3 regions of the Geodermatophilus sp. SYSU D01176 genome follow, and region 1 is predicted to be linked to each of the others. Evidence: riboswitches for the same ligand, from Rfam matches in the RefSeq annotation. Region 1 holds a riboswitch; each other region holds the start of a gene.
What was found. Region 1 has a riboswitch for cyclic di-AMP ahead of ACI78Z_RS05205 (aggregation-promoting factor C-terminal-like domain-containing protein). Riboswitches for the same ligand answer to the same signal wherever they lie in the genome.
Positions count from the first base shown of each region.

Region 2: it holds a riboswitch for cyclic di-AMP, as region 1 does, so the genes downstream of both, ACI78Z_RS00480 (hypothetical protein) here and ACI78Z_RS05205 (aggregation-promoting factor C-terminal-like domain-containing protein) in region 1, are expected to answer to the same signal.
Region 3: it holds a riboswitch for cyclic di-AMP, as region 1 does, so the genes downstream of both, ACI78Z_RS17815 (aggregation-promoting factor C-terminal-like domain-containing protein) here and ACI78Z_RS05205 (aggregation-promoting factor C-terminal-like domain-containing protein) in region 1, are expected to answer to the same signal.

Region 1 is NZ_JBJGYN010000005.1:103,794-110,964, reverse strand. It holds gene ACI78Z_RS05225 (GntP family permease) at 1-283, shown strand, start outside; gene ACI78Z_RS05220 (FMN-binding glutamate synthase family protein) at 371-1,945, shown strand; gene ACI78Z_RS05215 (FMN reductase) at 1,991-2,611, opposite strand; gene ACI78Z_RS05210 (LLM class flavin-dependent oxidoreductase) at 2,608-3,711, opposite strand; cyclic di-AMP (ydaO/yuaA leader) riboswitch at 3,943-4,089, shown strand; gene ACI78Z_RS05205 (aggregation-promoting factor C-terminal-like domain-containing protein) at 4,310-5,143, shown strand; gene ACI78Z_RS05200 (FmdB family zinc ribbon protein) at 5,290-5,562, opposite strand; gene ACI78Z_RS05195 (endonuclease domain-containing protein) at 5,668-6,534, opposite strand; gene ACI78Z_RS05190 (MFS transporter) at 6,670-7,171, opposite strand, start outside.
Region 2 is NZ_JBJGYN010000001.1:89,400-96,570, forward strand. It holds gene fmdA (formamidase) at 1-142, shown strand, start outside; gene ACI78Z_RS00475 (MFS transporter) at 198-1,352, shown strand; cyclic di-AMP (ydaO/yuaA leader) riboswitch at 1,495-1,647, shown strand; gene ACI78Z_RS00480 (hypothetical protein) at 1,930-2,778, shown strand; gene ACI78Z_RS00485 (class I SAM-dependent methyltransferase) at 2,823-3,455, shown strand; gene phaZ (polyhydroxyalkanoate depolymerase) at 3,552-4,796, opposite strand; gene ACI78Z_RS00495 (acyl-CoA synthetase) at 4,897-6,501, opposite strand; gene ACI78Z_RS00500 (AMP-binding protein) at 6,642-7,171, shown strand, end outside.
Region 3 is NZ_JBJGYN010000036.1:39,698-46,868, reverse strand. It holds gene ACI78Z_RS17825 (EAL domain-containing protein) at 1-1,106, opposite strand, end outside; gene ACI78Z_RS17820 (LLM class flavin-dependent oxidoreductase) at 1,241-2,230, shown strand; gene ACI78Z_RS17815 (aggregation-promoting factor C-terminal-like domain-containing protein) at 2,362-2,904, opposite strand; cyclic di-AMP (ydaO/yuaA leader) riboswitch at 3,160-3,318, opposite strand; gene ACI78Z_RS17810 (VOC family protein) at 3,772-4,203, opposite strand; gene ACI78Z_RS17805 (TcmI family type II polyketide cyclase) at 4,200-5,048, opposite strand; gene ACI78Z_RS17800 (cytochrome P450 family protein) at 5,045-6,328, opposite strand; gene ACI78Z_RS17795 (FAD-dependent monooxygenase) at 6,396-7,171, opposite strand, start outside.

The DNA.
Region 1 (7,171 bases):
GGCGCAGGGCTCCGCGACGGTCGCGCTGACCACCGCGGCCGGGCTGATGGCCCCGGTCGTCGAGGCCACCGAGGGGTTGTCGTCGGTCGACCTGGCGCTCATCGTGCTCGCCATCGCCGGCGGCGCGACGGTGCTGTCGCACGTCAACGACTCGGGGTTCTGGCTGGTCAGCCGCTTCTTCCGCATGGACGAGAAGACGACGCTGCAGACCTGGACGGTCATGGAGACGCTGCTGGGCACCATCGGCTTCCTCATTGCGCTGGTGCTCAGCCTCTTCCTCTGACGCCCCCTCCGGCGATTTCCGCGGAAACCGCCGGGCCCGGTCGCGACGGACCCACCGCGACCGGGCCCGTGGTGACATCGTGGCGCGATGGGACGCACCCTCCGGCTCGCCGGTGCCGGCCTCGCCGGTCTCGCCGCGGTCGCCGCCCGTGACCTGCTGCAGCGCGAGCACACCCTGTTGCGCAACTTCCCGGTGATCGGCCACGCCCGGTACCTGCTCGAGTCGATCGGCCCGGAGCTGCGCCAGTACCTCGTGGCGGGCAACAACGAGGAGCGCCCGTTCACCCGCGACCAGCGGCGCTGGGTGTACGCGTCGGCGAAGCACGAGAACAACTACTTCGGCTTCGGCACCGACAACGACCTGGAGTTCACCGCCGGCTACCCGGTCATCAACCACCGCACGTTCGGCCGCGCCGTGCCGCCCACCTCCGTGCACGCGGGCCACGACGTCCAACTGCCGAGCGCCAAGGTGCTCGGCGGTCCGCGCGGCCGGGCGAAGGCGTTCCGGCCGGCCTCGGTCGTGAACGTCTCGGCGATGAGCTTCGGGTCGCTGTCCGGCGCGGCGATCGAGGCGCTCAACCGCGGGGCGGCGCTCGCCGGGTGCATGCAGAACACCGGCGAGGGCGGGCTCTCGGTGCACCACCGGCACGGCGGGGAACTGGTGTTCCAGATCGGCACCGCCTACTTCGGCTGCCGGGACGAGCAGGGCCGCTTCGACCTCCAGCGGCTCAAGGACCTGGTGGCCGGGGCGCCCGTGCGCGCCCTGGAGGTCAAGCTCAGCCAGGGCGCCAAGCCCAGCCTGGGCGGCGTCCTGCCGGGCGCGAAGGTGTCGGCCGAGATCGCGGCCGCCCGCGGCGTGCCGGAGGGCGTGGACTGCATCAGCCCGTCGCGGCACGCGGAGTTCTCCGACACCGACAGCCTGCTCGACTGGGTGGAGCTGCTCGCCGCCGAGACCGGGCTGCCGGTCGGCATCAAGTCCGCCGTCGGCGACATGACCTTCTGGCACGAGCTCACCGACCTGATGGCGACCACCGGCCGCGGCGTGGACTTCGTGACGGTCGACGGCGGCGAGGGCGGCACCGGCGCGGCACCGCTGATCTTCACCGACTCGGTGTCCCTGCCGTTCCAGCTCGGCTTCGCCCGGGTCCACGCGGTGTTCGCCCGCGCGGGGCTGCACGAGCAGGTCACCTTCGTCGGTGCCGGGAAGCTCGGCCTGCCCGACAACGCGATCGTGGCCTTCGCGCTCGGCTGCGACATGGTGAACATCGGCCGCGAGGCGATGCTGGCGATCGGCTGCATCCAGGCCCAGAAGTGCCACACCGACACCTGCCCCACCGGCGTCGCCACGCAGAACCCCTGGCTGGCGCACGGTCTGGACCCGCAGCTGAAGTCGGTGCGGGCGGCGAACTACATCGGGACGCTGCGCCGCGACCTGGTCAAGGTCGCCGAGGCCTGCGGCGTCGAGCACCCGGGCCTGATCGACTCCTCCTCGGTCGAGGTGCTCACCGGGCGCACGGCGTCGACACCGCTGGGGGAGGTCTACGGCTACCAGCCGGGGTGGGGGCTGCCCTCACCCGACGACCGGGCGGAGATCGTCCGGATCATGACGGCCGAGGCCCCGCAGGGCGGGTCCGCCGTCCCCTCGGAGGACGCCGTCCGGTGACGCCCTGGCGGCGGTTCCCGCGGAAACCGCCGCCAGGGGACCGGCTCACGCGCCGCGGAGCAGCTCCTCGAAGGAGGGCACGTCGGCGAACGGGTCCAGCGGACGCTTCGCGGACGGTCGGCCGGCGACCAGGTCGGCCAGCTCACCGGCCGCGCGGTCGATCCGGCGGGCCAGCTCGGCGTCCACCCCACCGGCACCGGCCCAGTCCTCCGACGCGGCGAAGACGCCGGTCGGCGCCGGGACGGCGCGCAGGTAGGCGAACAGCGGCCGCATGGCGTGCTCGATCACCAGCGAGTGCCGGGCGGTGCCGGCGGTGGCGCCGAGCAGCACCGGCGTCCCGGTGAGCGAGTCCCTGTCCAGGACGTCGAAGAACGTCTTGAACAGCCCGCTGTAGGACGCCGAGAACACCGGCGTCACCGCGATCAGCCCGTCGGCGCCTGTGACGGTGTCGATCGCGGCGCGCAGCGACTCGTCGGCGAACCCGGTGACCAGGTGGTCGGCCAGGTCGCGGGCGTGCGTGCGCAGCTCGACGACCTCCACGGTCGCGTCGTCCCCCCGCTCGCGCAGGGCGGCGACGGTCGCGGTGGTGAGCCGGTCGGCCAGCAGCCGGGTCGACGACGGCGTCGACAGCCCCCCGCTGACGACGGCGAGGGTGCGGGTGGTCATGCCGAGACCTCCTCCGGGGTGGTGACGGCGGCACGGGCGGCCACGCGCGAGGCGTGGGTCGGGGCGTCGGGCACGTGCGCGGGCTTGAGCGCGGCGAACTCGCGGCGCAGCACCGGCACGACCTCCTCGCCGAGCATGTCCAGCTGCTCGAGCACGGTCTTCAGCGGCAGGCCGGCGTGGTCGATGAGGAACAGCTGCCGCTGGTAGTCGCCGACGTACTCGCGGAAGCCGAGCGTGCGCTCGATGACCTGCTGCGGGGAGCCTACGGTCAGCGGCGTCTCGCGGGAGAAGTCCTCCAGCGAGGGGCCGTGGCCGTAGACCGGCGCGTTGTCGAAGTACGGCCGGAACTCGTCCACCGCGTCCTGCGAGTTCTTCCGCATGAACACCTGCCCACCCAGCCCGACGATCGCCTGGTCGGCGGCCCCGTGGCCGTGGTGCTCGAAGCGGCGGCGGTAGAACTGCACCATCCGGGCCGTGTGCTCCTTCGGCCAGAAGATGTGGTTGTGGAAGAAGCCGTCGCCGTAGTAGGCGGCCTGCTCGGCGATCTGCGGGGAGCGGATCGAGCCGTGCCACACGAACGGCGGGACGCCGTCCAGCGGCCGCGGGGTCGAGGTGAAGCCCTGCAGCGGCGTGCGGAACTGCCCGGACCAGTCGACGACCTCCTCGTCCCACAGCCGGCGCAGCAGCGCGTAGTTCTCCACCGCCAGCGGGATGCCGTTGCGGATGTCCTGCCCGAACCACGGGTACACCGGGCCGGTGTTGCCGCGGCCCATCATCAGGTCGACCCGGCCGCCGGCCAGGTGCTGCAGCATCGCGTAGTCCTCGGCGATCTTCACCGGGTCGTTGGTGGTGATCAGCGTGGTCGCCGTCGACAGCTGCAGCCGCGTGGCCTGCGCGGCGATGTAGGCCAGCGTGGTCGTCGGCGAGGAGGAGAAGAACGGCGGGTTGTGGTGCTCGCCCAGGGCGAAGACGTCGAGCCCGACCTCCTCGGCCTTCTTCGCGATGGTGACGATCGCCTGGACCCGCTCCGCCTCGCTGGGCGTGCGGCCGTCGGTGGGATCGGTCGTGATGTCGCTGACCGAGAAGACGCCGAACTGCATGTCGGTCTCCGTGTGATTGAGAGTGCAACTACCGGCCGGTGCAACGTATCCGGCCGGCCGGTATTCCCCACGTCCGGCTCACCCGAGAGGGGCGGCGGGTGCCGGAGTGCGACGTCACTCACGTTTCGGATGTGGTTCGCGGCATTGTCACGGGACGGTAACGACGCCTACGGTGGCTGACGTCCGGTCGGTCGTCTCGTCCCCGTTCGGGGAGCCTGACCGGGCGCCGCCGAGTCGTGTCCGCCGCCAGCGGGCGCGAGCCGGGGACCCACCGCAGTACTGGGGTGAATCCCGCCCGCGAGTCCTTCTCGCGGGCCGGTAGGGCTGCTTCCCGCCCGAACCCGTCAGCTAACTCGGTAGGCGGCTCACGGAAGAACGGAGCACTCCGCATGCCCCGCCCCCGGGCCCTCGCGGCTCGCCGGTCCGCCCGGCCACGCGCGCCTCGCGCCTCCTCCCCGGCCAGCTGACCCGGCACCCGACCGCGCCCGCCGGCTCTTCCTGATCCGCCGGCACCCCCCGTAGACCGCGCCGCACCGGGCTGCCCTCCGCCAGGGGGGTCCATCCCGCGCGCCCTCTCGCCACGGAGCACCCCCACCTGATGGACACCCAGCAGTTCCCGGCCGTCCCGGCCACCACCGATCCCGCCACCAACCGCCCCGCCCGCCGCCTGGGGCTGCCCGCCCGCGGCCGGCGTCCGGCGATCCTGCTGGCCACCGCCGCGGCCGGCGCGATCGTCGTCAGCACCGTCGTCGGCAACCAGCCCGCCGCCGAGGCCGAGACCGAGACGGTCCCCGCCTCCGTGAGCGTCGCCGAGCAGCTGGGCATCACCGCCGAGGCGCCGCTCGCCGCCCCGGGCGCCCCCGAGCTGGCCCCGCTGCAGGACCTCGCCGCCTCCCGCAGCCAGCGCGAGGCCGCCGAGGCCCAGGCCGCGCAGGTCCAGGCCGCCGCCGAGCAGGCCGAGCTGGACCGCCAGGCCGCCGAGCAGGCCGCCGCCGAGCAGGCCGCCCGCGAGGCCGCGGAGCGCGCGGCCGCCGAGCAGGCCGCCGCCGAGGCCGCCGCCCGCGCGGCCGCCGAGCAGGCCGCCGCCTCCTCCGCCGCTGCCCCGGCCCCCGCGGCCAGCAGCGGCTCGTCGTCCCCGGCGCCGCGCGGTTCCTTCAAGGACTACGCGATGAGCAAGGTCGGCAGCGCCGAGCAGTTCAGCTGCCTGGAGAAGCTGTGGGGCAAGGAGAGCGGCTGGAACCCCAACGCGCAGAACCCCACCAGCACCGCCTACGGCATCCCGCAGTTCCTGAACTCGACCTGGGCCAGCACCGGCATCGCCAAGACGTCGGACGGCTACCGGCAGATCGACGCCGGCCTGATCTACATCGAGAACCGCTACGGCACCCCCTGCGACGCCTGGGCGCACTCGCAGGCCAAGGGCTGGTACTAGAAGGACCACCCTTCCCCCGCGCCTCGCACGCTCGGCGCGGGCCCCTGAAGGAGGCCGTTCCAGCACCTCACCACACTGGCGGCGGGACCGTGCAGGAGGGCCGCCGAGGGCCGTCCCCGCACCGCGGGGGCGGCCCTCGGCCGTCCTCAGTGGTGGTGGCCGCCCCGCCGCGAGAGCCGGCGCCCGGACGGCGGGCCGGTGACCACCGGTTCGCCGCTGCGCGCCCGCTCGACGCGCGCGCGGTCGGCCTTCCCGGCGTCGCGCAGGGGCCCGCTCCACGGCCGGCCGCCCGAGACGGTGTAGACCCGCTGGGCCGGCCGGTCGCAGGAGGGGCAGACGGCGGCGTCGGCGACGTCAGCCATGTCGCGGCGCAGGTCGAACGGGCCGCACTGCGGACAGCGGAACTCGTAGAGGGGCACGGGCGTCTCCTGCCGGTGGCGGGGGGGGGGGGGGGGGGGGGGGGGGCCCCCCCCCCCCCCGGGGCGCCCCCCCCCCCCCCCCCCCCCCCCCCCCCCCCCCCCACCTCAGACGGTGGCGAGCGCGGCGCGGATCCGGGCGATGAGGGTCGCGAGGTCCCGCATGTCCGCGGCGGCCACGCGGATGACCCGCCAGCCGGCCGCACGGAGTCGCGCCAGGCGCTCCGCGTCCTCGTCGACCTGCGTCCCGAGGAAGTGGTGGGCCCCCTCGTACTCGACGGCGAGGCGGGCCTCCGGAAACGCCAGGTCGACACGAGCCATGAACTGCCCGCCGTCGAAGACCTCGTATTGGGGCACCGGCTCCAGGCCGTCGAGGACGAGGCAGACCCGCAGGCGCGACTCCGGGGCCGACTCGGCGCGGGGGTCCACGTACCTGACGGCCCGCCGCACCCGGCTGACGCCCCAGCGGCCGGCACCCCGGTCGGCCATGGCGAGGAGGCCGGGGACCGCGACGTGGTGCGCGCGGGCCATCGCGTCGAGGGCGGCCACCGCGGTGGTCAGGGGCTCGAGCGCCATGACGTCCCAGGCCGTCCGCAGTGCCGTGGTCGTCGGGACGTCGTCGACCACGGCGAGGTCCCCCGGGTCCAGGACGGTGCGGTGCACCCGGACGCCCCTCGGGCCGGTCCACCGCGTGGACTCCGGGCAGACGACGGTGACCGGGTCGATCAGGCCGGCGAAGGGAGCCCCGTACCAGGCTGCTGCCGAGTGCCCGCCGATCCGCGCCTCGGGCGGCAGCAGCAGGGCGACCCCACGACAGCGCAACTGGTGGTCGAGCTCCAGTGACGGGTCGGCGTAGACGTTCTGAGCGAGCCGGTGGTAGCTGCGGACGCGCAGTTGGCCACGGGTCAGGAAGCCCTCGGCGACGGCGGCACTGCCGAGGAAGACGCCGGTGAGGAGGCGGCGGGGGGTGGGCACCGGCGCAGCCTGTCCGATCGCGGCGCCGCGGGCTCCCGTCGTCCACAGGCCCGGACGTGCCAGGTGCCTTCCGCGCGCGAAAGGCACCTGCTGACGGGTGCCTTTCGCGCGAAAGGCACCTCGCGGGGGTTTGGCTCAGCCGTGGGCCTGGGCGGCCGCGGCCTCCTCACGGTCGGTGGGCAGGACGGTCCCGGCGGCCGGCGGACGACGTGGGATGAGGAACGACATGGCCGCCGCGGCGATGCAGAGCGCGCCGGCGATGAGCCACGCGGGGTCGTAGGAGCCGGTGACGTCGCGGATCACGCCGCCGCCGAACGCCGCGAACGCCGACCCCAGCTGGTGCGAGGCGAACACCCAGCCGAACACCACCGGCGCCCGCGGCCCGAAGAACTCCCGGCACAGCGCCAGCGTCGGCGGCACCGTGGCCACCCAGTCCAGGCCGTAGAAGACGATGAACGCGACCATGCTGACGTGCAGGTCGGGTCCGAAGAGGGCCGGCAGCAGGAACAGCGACAGGCCGCGCAGCCCGTAGTAGGCCAGCAGCAGCACCCGCGGGTCGGTGCGGTCGGTCAGCCAGCCCGACAGCACCGTGCCGGCGATGTCGAAGATGCCGACGACGGCGAGCAGCCCGGCCGCC
Region 2 (7,171 bases), on a different contig from region 1:
GGGCAGGATCGGCGGGGTGGTGGACATCCCCAACGCCTGCTGCTCGGTCTTCCTGCCGACGGAGATCTTCGACGAGGACATCCGGCCCGGCGGCCGGGGTCCCCAGCGCCGGGACCGAGGGCAGGTCTGCGTCACCTCCTGACCGGGCAGCCGCCGGCGGGCGCGGGCGGACGCCGGTCCGCCCGCGCCCCGTCGCGGTGACCCGGGACCCCGCAGGCGGGCCGGGGACGGTCCGCCTGGTCGCCTCCGGCGTGCTGGCCAACCTCGCGGTCGGGACGCTGTTCGCCTGGAGCCTCGTGGCGTCCCCGGTGGTGGCCGCCGTCGGGGCGCCGCGGGGCAGCGGCCCGGCCGTGTTCGCGCTCGCCCTCGGCGTGTTCACCCTGGTCCTGCTCGGCGTGGGCCGCCTGCTGGCGCGGGTGGGACCACGCCGGCTGCTCGCCGCGGCGGCCCTCTCCGCGGGAGCGGGGTTGGGGGTGACCGCCGCGGTGCCGTGGCGCGGCGCCCCGTGGCTGGGGGTGGGCCTGCTGTTCGGTGCGGCCAACGGGCTGGCCTACGGCGTCGCGGTCGCCCTCGCCTCCCGCGTGCCCGCTGCCCGCCGTGGCACGGCCAGCGGCCTGGTGGTCGGCGCGTACGCGGCCGGGCCGGTGCTGCTCGGCCTGCTGTCCCCGCACGTCCTCCCGGCGGTCGGCTGGCGGACCTGCCTCGCCGTCCTGGCCGTGGTCGTCGCCGGGTTGCTCGCCCTCGCCGCCGCCCTCGTCCCGGGCGGAGCGGGGATGGACCGGCACCCCGGTCCCCCGGGGGAGCCGGTGCCGAGGACGACGGTGGGCGCCCTGTGGGTCCTCTTCGCCGGGGGTGCCGCGCCCGGCCTGGTGGTGTTCGCCGTCGCCGCACCGCTCGCCTCCGCCTCGGGCCTGGGTGCCGGGGCCGCGGGCGCGGCGGTCTCCCTGCTGGGCCTGGGCAACCTGGCCGGCCGCCTCGGCGCGGGCTGGTGGTCGGACCGGGTCGGGCGCGTCCCCGCCCTGGCGACCGCGCTCGCCACCACCGCGGTCGCCCTCGCCGGGCTCGCCGTGGAGGTCGCGCCCGTCGTCGTCCTGACCGCTCTCCTCGTCGTCGGGCTGGCCTACGGGGCGGTCTCCGCGCTGGTCCCGGCCCTGACGGCCGACCGGGTGGGCCCCCGGGCCTTCCCGGCGGCCTACGGCCGGGTCTTCACCTCGTGGGGGTGTGCCGGTCTGCTGGCACCCCTCCTCGGCGGCGGGGTGACCGACGACGCGGGTCCCCAGCCCGGACTGCTCTGGCTCACCGTCCCGCTCGTCCTCGCCGCGGCCGCGCTGACCGCCGTCGGTCGCAGGTGACCCCTACACCCTCCGGCCTGCGATCCGGGGGGTGGGCGACGCGTGTCACCTGACGAATCCGCGGCCGCGGATTGTCACAGCTGCATAACGCCAGCTACCGTCGAGGAGTCCGGTCGGTCGTCACGCCCCCACAGGGGTGCCCGAGCGGGCGCCGCCGAGTCGCCCTCAGGGGCGAGCCGGGGACCCATCGCAGTACTGGGGTGAATCCCGCTCCTGGACGCACGTCCGGGGGCAGGTAGGGCTGCTTCCCGCCCGAACCCGTCAGCTAACTCGGTAGGCGGCTCACGGAAGAAGTGGAGAGCCGCCGGATGGCGTGCCCGCGCCCTGACGCACCGCCCCGCCGGCCCCGGATCCCGGAGCGCCCGCGCACCTGATCGCACGCGACCGTCCGCAGCGACGCCGCCCGCGGGTCCACCGAGCTCCGAGCACCTCCGCTCGACCGGCCCCTCGCCGCTTCCCCGGTGCGCCCGCACAGGCCTCGCCGCCGCACGGCCGCAGCCCCGCTGCCCGCAGACCGCCGCAGACCCGCGCGCCCTCGAGCGCCGCTGCGCCCGCACCCCCGGAGAACGCGAACCCCATGGACCGCCGCACCACCACCTCGGGCCGTCCCGCCCGCTCCCGCCGTCGTCCCGCCCTGTACCTGGGGATGGCCACGACCGGCGCCGTCCTGGCCGCCGTCGTCGTCGGCCCCGAGCCGGCCGCGCAGGCCGAGGCCGCGCCGGCGGGGACGGTCGGCGTCGCCCAGGAGCTCGGGCTGACCGCCCGGTCCGGCCCCGTCGACGTGACCGCCGAGCTGCAGCCGCTGCAGGACCTCGCCGCCAGCCGCAGCAGCCGCGAGGCCGCCGCAGCCGCCGCCCAGCAGGCCCAGGCCGCCGCCGACCAGGCGGTGCTCGACCGGCAGAAGGCCGAGGCCGAGGCGAAGGCGAAGGCGGAGGCCGAGGCCGCCGCGCGGGCCGCCGCCGAGGCCGAGGCCGTGGCCGCCGCCGCGGAGACCGCGGCCGCGCAGGCCGGGGAGGCCGCTCCTGCGGCGGCCGCCCCCGGGGTCGCCGCCGCGGCCGGCACGGTCGCGCGAATCACGAACTCCGCGGGCGCCGTCGCGGCGGTGGTGCAGGCCGCGGCCAACGCCGTCGTCAGCAACGTGCCGGGCGCCGACTCGATCACCCTGGGCGGCACCCGGCCCAGCGCCGCCGACCCGGGCGGTCACCCGTCGGGCCTGGCACTGGACTACATGGTCATGTCGGACTCCGCGCTCGGCGACGCGATCGTCGAGTACCACATCGCCCACTGGGACGAGCTCGGCGTGGACTACATCATCTGGCAGCAGCGGATGCTGTCCTCGCCCGGGGGCGCCTGGAAGGCGATGGCGGACCGGGGCAGCGCGACGGCCAACCACATGGACCACCCGCACGTGAACTACCTGGGCTGACCCCGGCACGGTTCGGCACGGTGCCGCCCGGGCACGACCGCACGATGCCGACCAGGTCCCCCCGCTCCGTCCCCCCGACCTACGTCGACGCCAACCGGCTGTGGGTGGACTCGCGCGTCCGCGCGCTGGTGCAGCGCCGCGTCGAGGCGCCCGTCCTGCTGCGGCTGGGTGGCCGGGTGCCCGGCGGCCGGGTGCTCGAGCTCGGCACCGGGCGCCGGGGCACCGGGCTGCGCCTGGCGCTCGGGGTCTTCGGAGCCGCGCACGCCGACGGCGTCGAGCGCCACGACGCGAGCGTCGCGGCGTGCCGGGAGGCGGTGCGCGACCTGGCCGGCCGGGTCGACGTGCAACGCGGCGACGCGACGGCGCTGGCCGCGCCGGACGGCTCCTACGACGCGGTCTTCGGCTACCACGTGCTGCACCACGCCGACGCCTGGCGGGACGTCGTCGGCGAGGCGGCCCGGGTGCTGCGCCCCGGCGGGCGGTTCTACTCGTGCGAGATGACGGCGCGTTTCGTCGACAGCCGGCCGCTGCGGGCGGTCTCCCGGCACCCCGCCGACGGCGACCGCCCGACCGCGGACGGCGTCGCCGCCGCCTGCCGGGCGGCGGGGCTGACCGTCGTCGGCCAGGAGACGCGCCTCGCCGGCTGCTGGACGGCGCTCGTCGCGACCCGCCCGTGAGCCGGCGCCCCCCGCGCCGCCTGCACCGCCGCTGACGGCGCCACGCCCTGAGCCGGGCCGACCTCCCCGGTGGCGGCCCGGCTCAGGAGCGGCTGGTCAGCCGGCCGGGACGGGGGTGTGCGCGTCCTCCTGCTCGGCGATGAAGGACCGGACCACCGGGTAGATCTCGGCCTCCCAGCGGGAGCCGGCGAAGACGCCGTAGTGGCCCACGCCCTGCTGCAGGTGGTGGCGCCTGCGCTCCTCCGGGAGCCCGGTGCACAGCGCGTGCGCCGCCTCGGTCTGGCCGGGGGAGCACATGTCGTCCTGGGCACCCTCGACGGTGAGCAGCGCGGTCCGCTCGATGGCGGACAGGTCGACCCGCTGCCCGCGCCAGGTGAAGGTCCCGCGGGGCAGGGCGTGCTCCATGAAGACGTGCTGCAGCGTCTCCAGGTAGAACTCCGCGGGCACGTCCATGACCGCGCCGTACTCGTCGTAGAAGGCCCGCTTGTCGGCCGCCGTCACCTCGTCGCCGGCGACCATGGCCCGGTACATCGCCAGGTGGGCGTTCAGGTGCCGCCGCGGGTTCATCGACATGAACGCCGTCAGCTGGGCGACCCCGGGGTAGACCCGCCGGCCGGCCCCGGCGTACTGCGCCGGGACGGGGGTGGTCAGCAGCCGCTCGAACAGCGCGAGCGGGTGGCGACCGGCGTTGTCGTTGACCCGGTTGGGGTTGACCCGGGTGTCGACGGGCCCGGCCATCAGCGTGACGCTGCGGGGCTGGGCGGGGTCGCCGGCGGCCGCGAGCACGGCGACGGCCGCGAGCACCAGCGGCGACGGCTGGCACACGGCCAGCACGTGGGTGTCCGGGCCGAGGTGCCGCAGCGCCTGCAGGACGTGGTCGATGTACTCGTCCAGCCCGAACCGGCCCGCCGCCACCGGGACGTCCCGGGCGTTGTGCCAGTCGACGACGTACACGTCGTGGTCGGCCAGCAGCGTGCGGACCGTGGGCCGGAGCAGCGTGGCGAAGTGCCCGGAGATCGGGCCCACCACCAGCACCTGCGGTTGGCCGGCGACGTCGGGCTTGACGAAGTGCAGCACGTCGGCGAAGGGCGTGGACAGCACCGGCTCCACGGCCACCTCGGCCGCCCGCCCGTCGACGTCCACGGAGTCGATGCCCCACTCGGGGCGGACGTGCGTGGGCCGGGCGTCGGCGACGATCCGGCAGGCGGCCCGCACCCGGCGGGCACCGGGCAGGGCCGCCAGCGGTGCCGGGAGGGCCTCCAGGGCCCGCGCGGTGATCGCCGACGTGGTGCGGGCCGGAGCGGTCAGCCGCTGCTGCCACTGGTAAGCGGTGTAGAGCACAGGTCGCCCCTCGGGATGCGTGGGTGTGTGGTCCGCGCCACACGTACCCGACGGTAACGGACGCCTCCGGGAGGGGCCCGGCGGGACGCGCCGGGCCCGGTCAGCCGGCCAGGTCCGCGTAGGTCGTCCGCAGCTCGCGCTTGAGGATCTTGCCGCTGGCGTTCTTCGGCAGGGCGTCGGCGACGGTCACGTACCGCGGGGTCTTGTAGCCGGCCAGCCGCTCCCGGCAGAAGCGGACGAGCTCGTCGGGGTCGACCGCCCGTCCCTCCCGGGGGACGACGACCGCGGCGACGGCCTCGATCCAGGTCGGGTGCGGGATGCCGAAGACGGCGGTCTCCGCGACGGCGGGGTGCTGGTAGAGCACCTCCTCGACCTCGCGGCTGGCGACGTTCTCCCCGCCGGTCTTGATCACGTCCTTCTTGCGGTCGACCACGGTGATGTAGCCGTCCTCGTCCATCACGCCGAGGTCGCCGCTGTGGAACCAGCCGTTGCGGAAGGCCTCGGCGGTCTTCTCCGGGTCGTTCCAGTAGCCGGCGGTGGCGTGCGGGCTGCGGTGCACGATCTCGCCCTCGACGCCGGGGCCCACCGGCCGGTCGGCGTCGTCGACGATCCGGGTCTCGCTGTTGACGACGGCGGTGCCGGCCGACCCGGGCTTGCGCAGCTGGTCCTCCGGCGACAGCACGAGGGCGACCGCGGACATCTCGGTCTGCCCGTAGAAGTTGAACAACGCCATGTCGGGCAGCCGTCGGCGGAGCTCCTCGACGACGGCCACCGGCATGATCGACGCGCCGTAGTAGCCGGTGGCCAGCGAGGACAGGTCCCGGCGGTCGAAGTCGGGGTGGCGCAGCAGTGCGATCCACACCGTCGGCGGGCAGAACAGGCTGGTCACCCGCTCCCGCTCGACGGTCTCGAGGACCGTCGACGGGTCCGGCCCGCCGAGGACCACGTTCGTCCCGCCCAGGTACAGGTTCGGCACGAGGAAGCAGTGCTGGGCCGCGACGTGGAACAGCGGCAGCGCGTGCAGGGCGACGTCCCGGGCGGTGTAGCGGCCGTCGACGATGCAGCTGACGTACTGGGCGATCAGGCTGCGGCTGGTCATCATCGTGCCCTTGGGTCGCGACTCGGTCCCGCTCGTGTACATCAGCTGCAGCACGTCGTCGTCGGCGACGTCCACCTGCGGCGGGGTGGCGTCGTCGTGCGCGGCCCAGGTCTCGAACGCCTCCCAGCCGGCGGGCAGGCGCGGGGAGGGCTGGGAGGCGGTGGCGCCCAGGACGCCGCGGACGCGGATGGCGGACGAGCGCCCGGCCTGCTCGATCGCCGCCTGCGCCACGGGCAGGAGTGCGGACTCGGCGACGACGCCGGTCGCCCCGGAGTGCTCGAGGATGTAGGCCACCTCGCCGGCCTGGAGCATGAAGTTCACCGGGACGGCGATCGCCCCCAGCCGCGCGAGGGCGAAGGTGAGCACCACGTACCCGTCGTCGTTGTGGGACAGCAGCGCCACCCGGTCGCCCCGCGCCACGCCGCGGGCGGTGAGCGCGTTGGCGGTGCGGTCGACCACGGTGTCGAGCTCGGCGTAGGTGTACGAGCGGTCGCGGTAGCGCAGGGCCGTCTTCCCCGGCACCCGCGCCGCGGAGCGCCGCAGCAGGTCACCGAGCGCGTGCCGGCGGGCCCGGGTGATGGTGCTGGTCAGCGTCTCGTCGAACACGCTCGTCTCCTCGGGCTCGGCCGTCTCGCGGGAGGGCCCTACAGTGAGCCCGGCCACAAACTATTCGGACGTCCGACCATCCGGTAGCCGCCGGCGACCGGTGCGGGCCGGCGCGCGACGAGGCACAGGGAGGACCCCCGATGGACGTTCCCGACACCTACCGGGCGACCCGCGACCGGCTGCTGGAGCTGCGCGAGCGGCACGAGGCGGCGGTCGCGGAGTTCCGCTGGCCGGAGCTGGGGGAGCGGTTCAACTGGGCGGTCGACTGGTTCGACGCCGTCGCCCGGGGCAACGACCGGCCCGCCCTGGTGCTGGTGGAGGAGGACGGGACGTCGACCGAGCGCACCTTCGCCGAGATGTCGCGGCGCTCCGACCAGCTGGCGGCCTGGCTCGCCGGGCGCGGCGTGCGGAAGGGGCACCCGGTGCTGCTGATGCTCGGCAACCAGGTCGAGCTGTGGGAGTCGATGCTGGCGGTGATGAAGCTCGGGGCGGTGATCATGCCGACCACCACCGCGGTCGGCCCGGCCGACCTGGTCGACCGGATCACCCGCGGAGGCGCCCGGCACGTCGTCTGCAACGCCGCCGACGTCGGGAAGTTCGACGAGGTCCCCGGCGACTACACCCGGATCAGCGTGGGCCCGGCCGAGGGCTGGGCCGACGTGCGCGCCGC
Region 3 (7,171 bases), on a different contig from region 1:
CCCAGCGCCCGCAGCGCGGCCGCGTCGTCCGCCGTCTCCACGCCCTCGGCGACCACGCGGGCGCCGGAGCCGTGCGCGAAGGTGACCAGCGAGCCGACCAGCGTGGACAGCACGCGGTCGGTGGCCACGCCGCTGGCGATGCTGCGGTCGAGCTTGATGACGTCGGGGGCGGTGACCACGATGTGCCGCAGCGAGGAGAAGCCGGCGCCGACGTCGTCGATCGCCAGCCGCAGCCCGGCGGCGCGGAACGGCGCCAGGACGGCGGACAGCCGGTCGTAGTCCTCCACCGCGTCGTGTTCGGTCAGCTCCAGGACGACGCGGTCCAGCGGTATCCGGCCCAGCAGCTCGGCGCACTCCGGGGCGAGCACAGCGGCGGGGGAGACGTTCATCGCCACGTACCCGCAGACCCGGTCGAGGTGCTCGGCGGCCCGGGCCAGGGCCTGCAGCTCGAGGACGTCGCCCAGGCCGACGCTGTGCGCCTCGGCGAAGACGACGTCGGGGGTGCGGTTCCAGTCGGCCGGGAAGCGGGACAGCGCCTCGGCGCCGACGCGGGTGCCCGTGGCGAGGTCGACGATCGGCTGCAGCAGGACGACGGGCCCGCCGCCGGCGACGACCGGCTGGAGCCGGCCCTCGATCTCGGTGCGCCGCCCGCGTTCGCGGACCTCGGGCTCGACGATGACGGCGGCCGCGGAGGCGAGCACCTTCATCAGCGCCTCGTCGCGCTTGCCGAGCTCCTTGTCCGACCGGAAGCCGAAGGCGCAGAACGTGCCGTAGAGGGTGCCGTCGGACAGGTGCACCGGCGTGGAGACGTAGCTGCGGATGCGCGGGATGCGCGCCGAGGGCAGGGACATCGCCAGCGGGAACCGCTTCACGTCGGGGATGACGGCGGGCAGCTTCCCGTCGAGGATCGCCTGGCAGAACGAGGCGTCCTGGCGCACCTTGGCGCCCTCCTGCACCAGCACCGGCACCGAGGTCTCCACGACCTCCAGGTGCTGCGTCGTGCCGTCGAGACGACTGAGGAAGGCGACGCTGAGGTCCAGCGACTCCTTGGCGGTCACCAGCAGGTCGGCGATCTGCTGGTCGGCGGCCGAACGCTTCCTGCGCATGGGCTGCCTCCTCTCGTCCTGCACGGTCATCGGCCGTCCAGGACGTGAGCTGGAGCGCCCTCACCCGTTGGGGGAAGGACGGCGGGACGACGGTGGTTGCGCAGGACAACACCAGCTGAGAGGTCCGAGAGCACATGAGCATCCCGTTGTCCGTCCTCGACCTGGCGCCGATCTCGACGGGCCAGACGCCGGGCGAGAGCATCGCGGCGAGCGTCGCGCTGGCCCAGCGGGCGGAGCAGTCCGGGTACCGCCGGGTCTGGTACGCCGAGCACCACAACATGCCGACGATCGCCTCCTCGGCGACCAGCGTGCTCATCGCGCACGTCGGCGCGCACACGTCGTCCATCCGGCTGGGCGCCGGCGGCGTCATGCTGCCCAACCACTCGCCGCTGACCATCGCCGAGCAGTTCGGCACCCTGGACGCGGTGTACCCGGGCCGGATCGACCTGGGGCTGGGCCGCGCGCCGGGCTCGGACCAGAACACGATGTACGCGCTGCGCCGCGACCCGCGCTCGGCCGACCGCTTCCCGCAGGACGTGCTCGAGCTGCAGGGCTACCTGACCGGCGAGACCCGCGTGCCCGGCGTCGACGCCGTCCCCGGGAAGGGCTCGGACGTCCCCCTCTACATCCTGGGTTCGTCGATGTTCGGCGCGACGCTCGCCGCCGCGCTGGGCCTGCCGTACGCCTTCGCCTCGCACTTCGCGCCGGCGATGCTCGAGCCCGCGGTGGAGGCCTACCGGAGGGAGTTCCAGCCGTCGGCGCAGCTGGAGCGGCCCTACGTGATCGCCGGGGTCAACGCCGTGGCCGCCGACAGCCGCGCCGCCGCGGAGGAGGCGTTCGCCGCGGCCCGCCGGCGGCTGGCCGTCGGCCTGTTCGGCCGCGGCCGGAAGCTGTCGGACGACGAGGCGCAGCTGCTGCTCGACGGCGGCGCCGGCCTGCACGTCGACACGATGCTGACCCACACCGCCGTCGGCACCCCGGCCGAGGTGCGCGAGTACCTGACCGGCTTCGCGCGCGCGGCCGACGCCGACGAGCTGATCGTCGCCCACCAGTTCCCGGGCGTGGAAGGTCGGCTGCGGTCGGTCGAGCTCACCGCGGAGGCGATGGAGTCCGTCGCCGCCTGAGAGAGGGCCCCGCTCCCCACCCTTCGCAAGCTCAGGGCGGGCCCCGGGACGGGGCCGTTGCGGGCGTTCCTCGCGCTGTGCCGGCGTTGTTGCGGCCGCAGAGCACGAGGAACGCCCGCAGAGCCCGAGGATCAGTACCAGTTGTTGGCCTGGTGGAAGCTCCAGGCGGCGCAGGGGCTGCCGTAGCGCTGCTCGATGTAGACCAGGCCCGCGTCGATCTGCCGGAACGGGTCCGACGTCTTCGCGATGCCGGTGCCCGCCCAGGTCCCGTTCAGGAACTGGGCGATGCCGTACGCCGTGCTCGTCGGGTTCTGCGCGGCCGGGTTCCACCCGCTCTCCGCCTCCCACAGCGCGTCGAGGCAGTCGAACTGGCCGTCCCCGACCCGGCCCGCCGCGTAGTCCTTGTAGGCCTGCTCCCCGGTGCCGGTGGGCGCCGGTGCCGGTGCCGGTGCGGGCGCGGGGGCCGGTGCGGGAGCGGGTGCGGGAGCGGGTGCCGCGGCGTCGTCCCGCCTGCGGTCGCCGTCCCACCGGGAGCCGTCCCAGGACGACGACCGGTCGCCGTCCCGTCCCGGCTCGTCGGCCTGGGCGAGCGACTGCCCGGCGAAGGTGAGCGTGAGCGTCATGGCGCCCGTGGCGGTCAGCAGGTGCAGGGTGCGGCGGGTGCGTGCGTGCATGAGGACAGTTCCTCCGGGGTGCGAGCTGCGGGAGGGCGCGCGCCGATGGCCGGCGGCGCCGGTGCGGGACGAGCTGCGGCACGAGGCCTGGACGTGCAGGGTCGGCAGCCGGGCGCGCGGCACCGGCCGGACGACGGGCTCGGTCCGGCTGCAGGGGTGCCGTGCGGTGGCTGGTCCTGACAGGAAGGCAGGCGGGAGCGCGACAGCTCCAGGCCTGCGGGCGCGGGGCTCGAGAGGCCCCGGCGCGATGGAACTCCGTTCTCCCCTGGCCGCCTACCGGGTGAGCTGACGGGTTCGGGCTGGGAGGGCCCTACCCGCCCCCGGACGGCGTCCGGGAGCGGGACTCACCCCGGTGGTACAGGTGGGTCCCCGGCTCGCGCCCCCACAGGGTGCGCGACTCGGCGGCATCCGGCGCGGGTTCCCCGGGTGGGGAGGTGCCGACCGGCCGGACGCAGGGAAACGTAGGGCCGTGACCGTTCCGTGACAATCGCAGGGCCCGGTTCGGCGCCGGCACCCCTGTGACAGGCCGCCGACACGCCAGGACGCGCGCTCGTCAGCTCACCCTGTGCGACCACCGGTGCCGGCCAGGGGCTCGCTGTCGCGGTTGCTGCGGGGCGTGGAGGAGGAGCTCGGACCTGGCGACCCGGTCCAGCCTCACCGCGCTCGCCGGGCTCAGCCGGGTGAGCGAGCGCGTCGCACGTCCGGTCCGTCGCTGCGTTCCCCGGCGAGGTGTGTCTTCGCGCTGCGCACCCGTCCATCCCGGTCGTCGTCCCGGCGGCGGCGATCGCAGGCTGGAGGAACGGAGGAAACGGTCCGGGCAGGACGGTGGCCGGCCCGGGACGCACCCGGGCCGGCCACCGTCAGCCGTCAGTTCGCCGTGGTGACGGCTATGTAGTCACCGGTGTAGTGCGGCGTGGCCGCGACCCCCTGCAGGCCGAGCAGGTTGCCGAAGGGGTCGACGACGACCGCGGTGACGAACGGCCCGTGGGGCGTGGGCGGCGTGTACTCCGTCGCCCCCATTGCCTTCAGGCGCGTGAGGGTGGCCGCCAGGTCGTCGACGCGCCAGTGCACGATCGCGCCGGCCGGGCCGGCGGCCCTGCCCGCGGGGGCCCGGCTGCTGTCTGCGAGGGCCAGCTCGCCCTGGTGGTCGCCGATGACGAACTTGGCGTAGACGACGCGCCCGTCCGGCCCGGGCCGGGTGAAGACGGGCGCCTGGCCCAGCAGCTCGGTGTACCAGTCCGTGGCCGCGGCCACGTCGTCCACCAGGAAGACGAGCGCCGAGAACCCCCGCAGGCTCACTGCCCGGCCTCGGGCTGCCAGTCCGGAGCCACCCAGCGGTGGAACACCCGGGCCACCGAGTCGCGCGGGCTCTGCCAGGTCTCCGGGCGGTACGGGCTGACGTAGGGGGCGAGGTCCGCCATGACCTTCGCGAAGGCCGGCCGCATCGACTCGTGGTTCTCCCGCACGGCCGCGGCCTTGACCCGGTCCTGCTCGAGGAGGTGCACGAACACGTCCTCCATCGAGTACAGCCAGCGGCCGGTGACGCCGGTCTCCGTCGGCAGCCCACCCGCGTCGGACTCGGCGAACACCCGGGCGATGTCCTCCTCGCTGCCCGGCTTCATCCGCTGGACGATGACGGTCATCTCCCGGTCGGGGGAGACCTCGCCCTCGGGCACCCACGTGTAGAAGTGCTTCGCCACCGAGTGCGACGGGTTCTGCCAGTAGCTCGGGTAGGGCGTCACGTAGGGGGCGATGGCCTCGGCGATCGCCTGGAACGCCGGCAGGCCACGGCGCTGGCCGGAGACCTCCGGGTCCTCCTTGCGCTCGATGACGTGCAGGTACAGGCCCTCGTAGGAGAGCAGGACCCGGCCGACGACGCCGAGGTCCTGCGGCCGGGTGGTCCGGTCGTAGTAGGCGAACACCGGCCCGACCTTGTCCTCGCTGCCGGGGGCCATCCGGCAGACGATGACGTTGCGGAACGGGCGCCAGGTGCCCGAGTACCAGGTCGCGGGCGCCGAGGAGGTGTTCGCGAACTCGACGGTGTCGTTCGCCCAGGGCGGTTCCGTGGGGGTCGTCGAGGCGTCGGCCGCGGGGTCGGCCGAGGGAGCGGCCTCGGGGTTGGCCGAGGGTGTCGTCTGCGTCATCGGGGGCCTCCTTCGGTGGGAGTGGGGGTGAAGCGGAGCGGGAGCTCGAGCAGCCCTCGGAAGGCCGAGGCGGCCGGGAGCCACTGCAGGTCCTCGACGGGGACGTCGAGGCGCAGGTCGGGCAGGCGGACGAGGATCCGGCGCAGCGCCGTCGTCGCCTCCAGGCGGGCCAGGGCGGTGCCCAGGCAGTAGTGGATGCCGTGCCCGAAGGACATGTGCGGGGTGTCGCCGCGGGTGAGGTCGAGCGCGTCGGGGTCCTGGGTCAGCGCCGGGTCGTGGTTGGCGGAGCTGAGCACGATCGTGACGATCGAGCCCGCCGGGACGGGCACACCGCCGATCTCGAGGTCCTCGGTCGCGAACCGGAAGCTCGACACCGGCACCGACCCGTCGAAGCGCAGCAGCTCCTCCACGGCGTCGGGCAGCAGGTCGGGGTCGGCCAGCAGCTTGGCCATCTCCTCGGGGTGGGTCAGCAGCGCGACCACGGCGTTGCCCAGGAAGTCCGAGGTGGTCTGGTAGCCGGCGAACAGCAGCAGGAAGCAGGTGCTCACCAGCTCCGCCTCCGACAGCCGGCCGTCGCCGTCGCGCGCGGCGATGAGCGCGCTGACCAGGTCCTCGCCGGACTCCCGGCGCTTGGCGGCGACCAGGCCGGTGAAGTAGGCGTGCAGCCGCTCCTGGGCCTGCCCGATGGCGGCCCGGTCCTCCTGGGGGCTGCGCCCGCCGGTGCCGACGGTCCGGATGACCTGGGTGCCGGCCAGGATCTCCTCGTGGTCGGCCTCGGGGATGCCGAGCAGGTCGCCGATGACCGCCAGCGGCAGCCGGAGGGCGAACTCGTCGACGAACTCGGTCCGCCCCTTCGGCGCCATGCGGTCGAGCAGCCCCTCGACGATCTCCTCCACCCGGGGCCGCATCGCCTCGATCCGCCGCGGGGTGAACGCCTGGGTCACCAGGCGGCGCAGCCGGCTGTGCTCGGGCGGGTCGGAGTTGAGCATGTTGGTGTTGATCTGCCGCGCCTTCTCGCCGAACACCGCCAGGTAGGTGTCCCCGGCGCGGTACAGGTCCTTGGACAGCCGCGGGTCCGACAGCGCCTGCCGGGCGTCGTCGTACCGGGTGACCAGGAACGAGTCGAAGCGCGGCGTCCGCACCTTCACCACCGGCCGCTCGGCGCGCAGCCGGGCGTAGACGGGGTAGGGGTCGGCGCGGAACTCCGGCGTGTAGATCTCCTGACCGGGGACGACGTCGTCCGGGGGTGCGGCCGACGCCGGTGGTGCGGTCTGGGTCATGTCGTCTCCCTGGGGGGTGGGGCGGTCTCGGGTGCGGTCCGTCGGGAGCGGGCCGTGGCTGGGCCGGTCACTGCGCGAACACCCCCGCCAGGTGGTCGAGGAGGGCGTCCTCGTCCAGCGGGCGGCTGCGGAAGCCGACGTGGCCGTCGGGGCGGACCAGGTAGGCCGCCGTCCCCGCGCCCGCGGTGCCGTAGGCCGCGGCGAAGCTGCCCGCGGCGTCGCGGACGACGGGCAGGTCGACCAGCAGCGGCACCCGGGCGTCGGGGGCGGCGACCAGGTAGGCGCCCACCTCGCCGCGGGTCTGCTGCCTCACGGCGACGGCCAGCTTCTCCAGGTCCGACACCTGCTCCTCCGACGCGGTGGCGTCGGCCGCCAGCAGCAGCGTGGAGCGGGTGCCGCGGGTGAGGTCGAACAGCCGCAGCGGGTGCGCGACGCCGAAGCGCCGCAGCCCGTGCACGTCCGGGGCGCGGTGCCCGGGCTCCGGCCCGGCGGGGAAGCCGCCGGGGGCCGTCTCGCCGACCAGCGGGCTACCGGCGTAGTTCATGGTCATCTGCATCTCGAGCAGGAACTGCGCCTTCTCGTCGGCCATGTCCATCTCGTCGGTGAACGCGATGGCCACGGCGCGGTCGACGATCATCTTCCCCGCGGGACGGCGCTCGGCCTCGTAGCTGTCCAGCAGCCCGGGCGCGGCCAGCCCGCGTACGGCGAGGGCGAGCTTCCAGCCGAGGTTCCAGGCGTCCTGGATGCCGGTGTTCATCCCCTGTCCGCCGGCCGGCGGGTGCAGGTGCGCGGCGTCGCCGGCGACGAAGACCCGCCCCTCGCGGTAGCGGTCGACGATGCCGT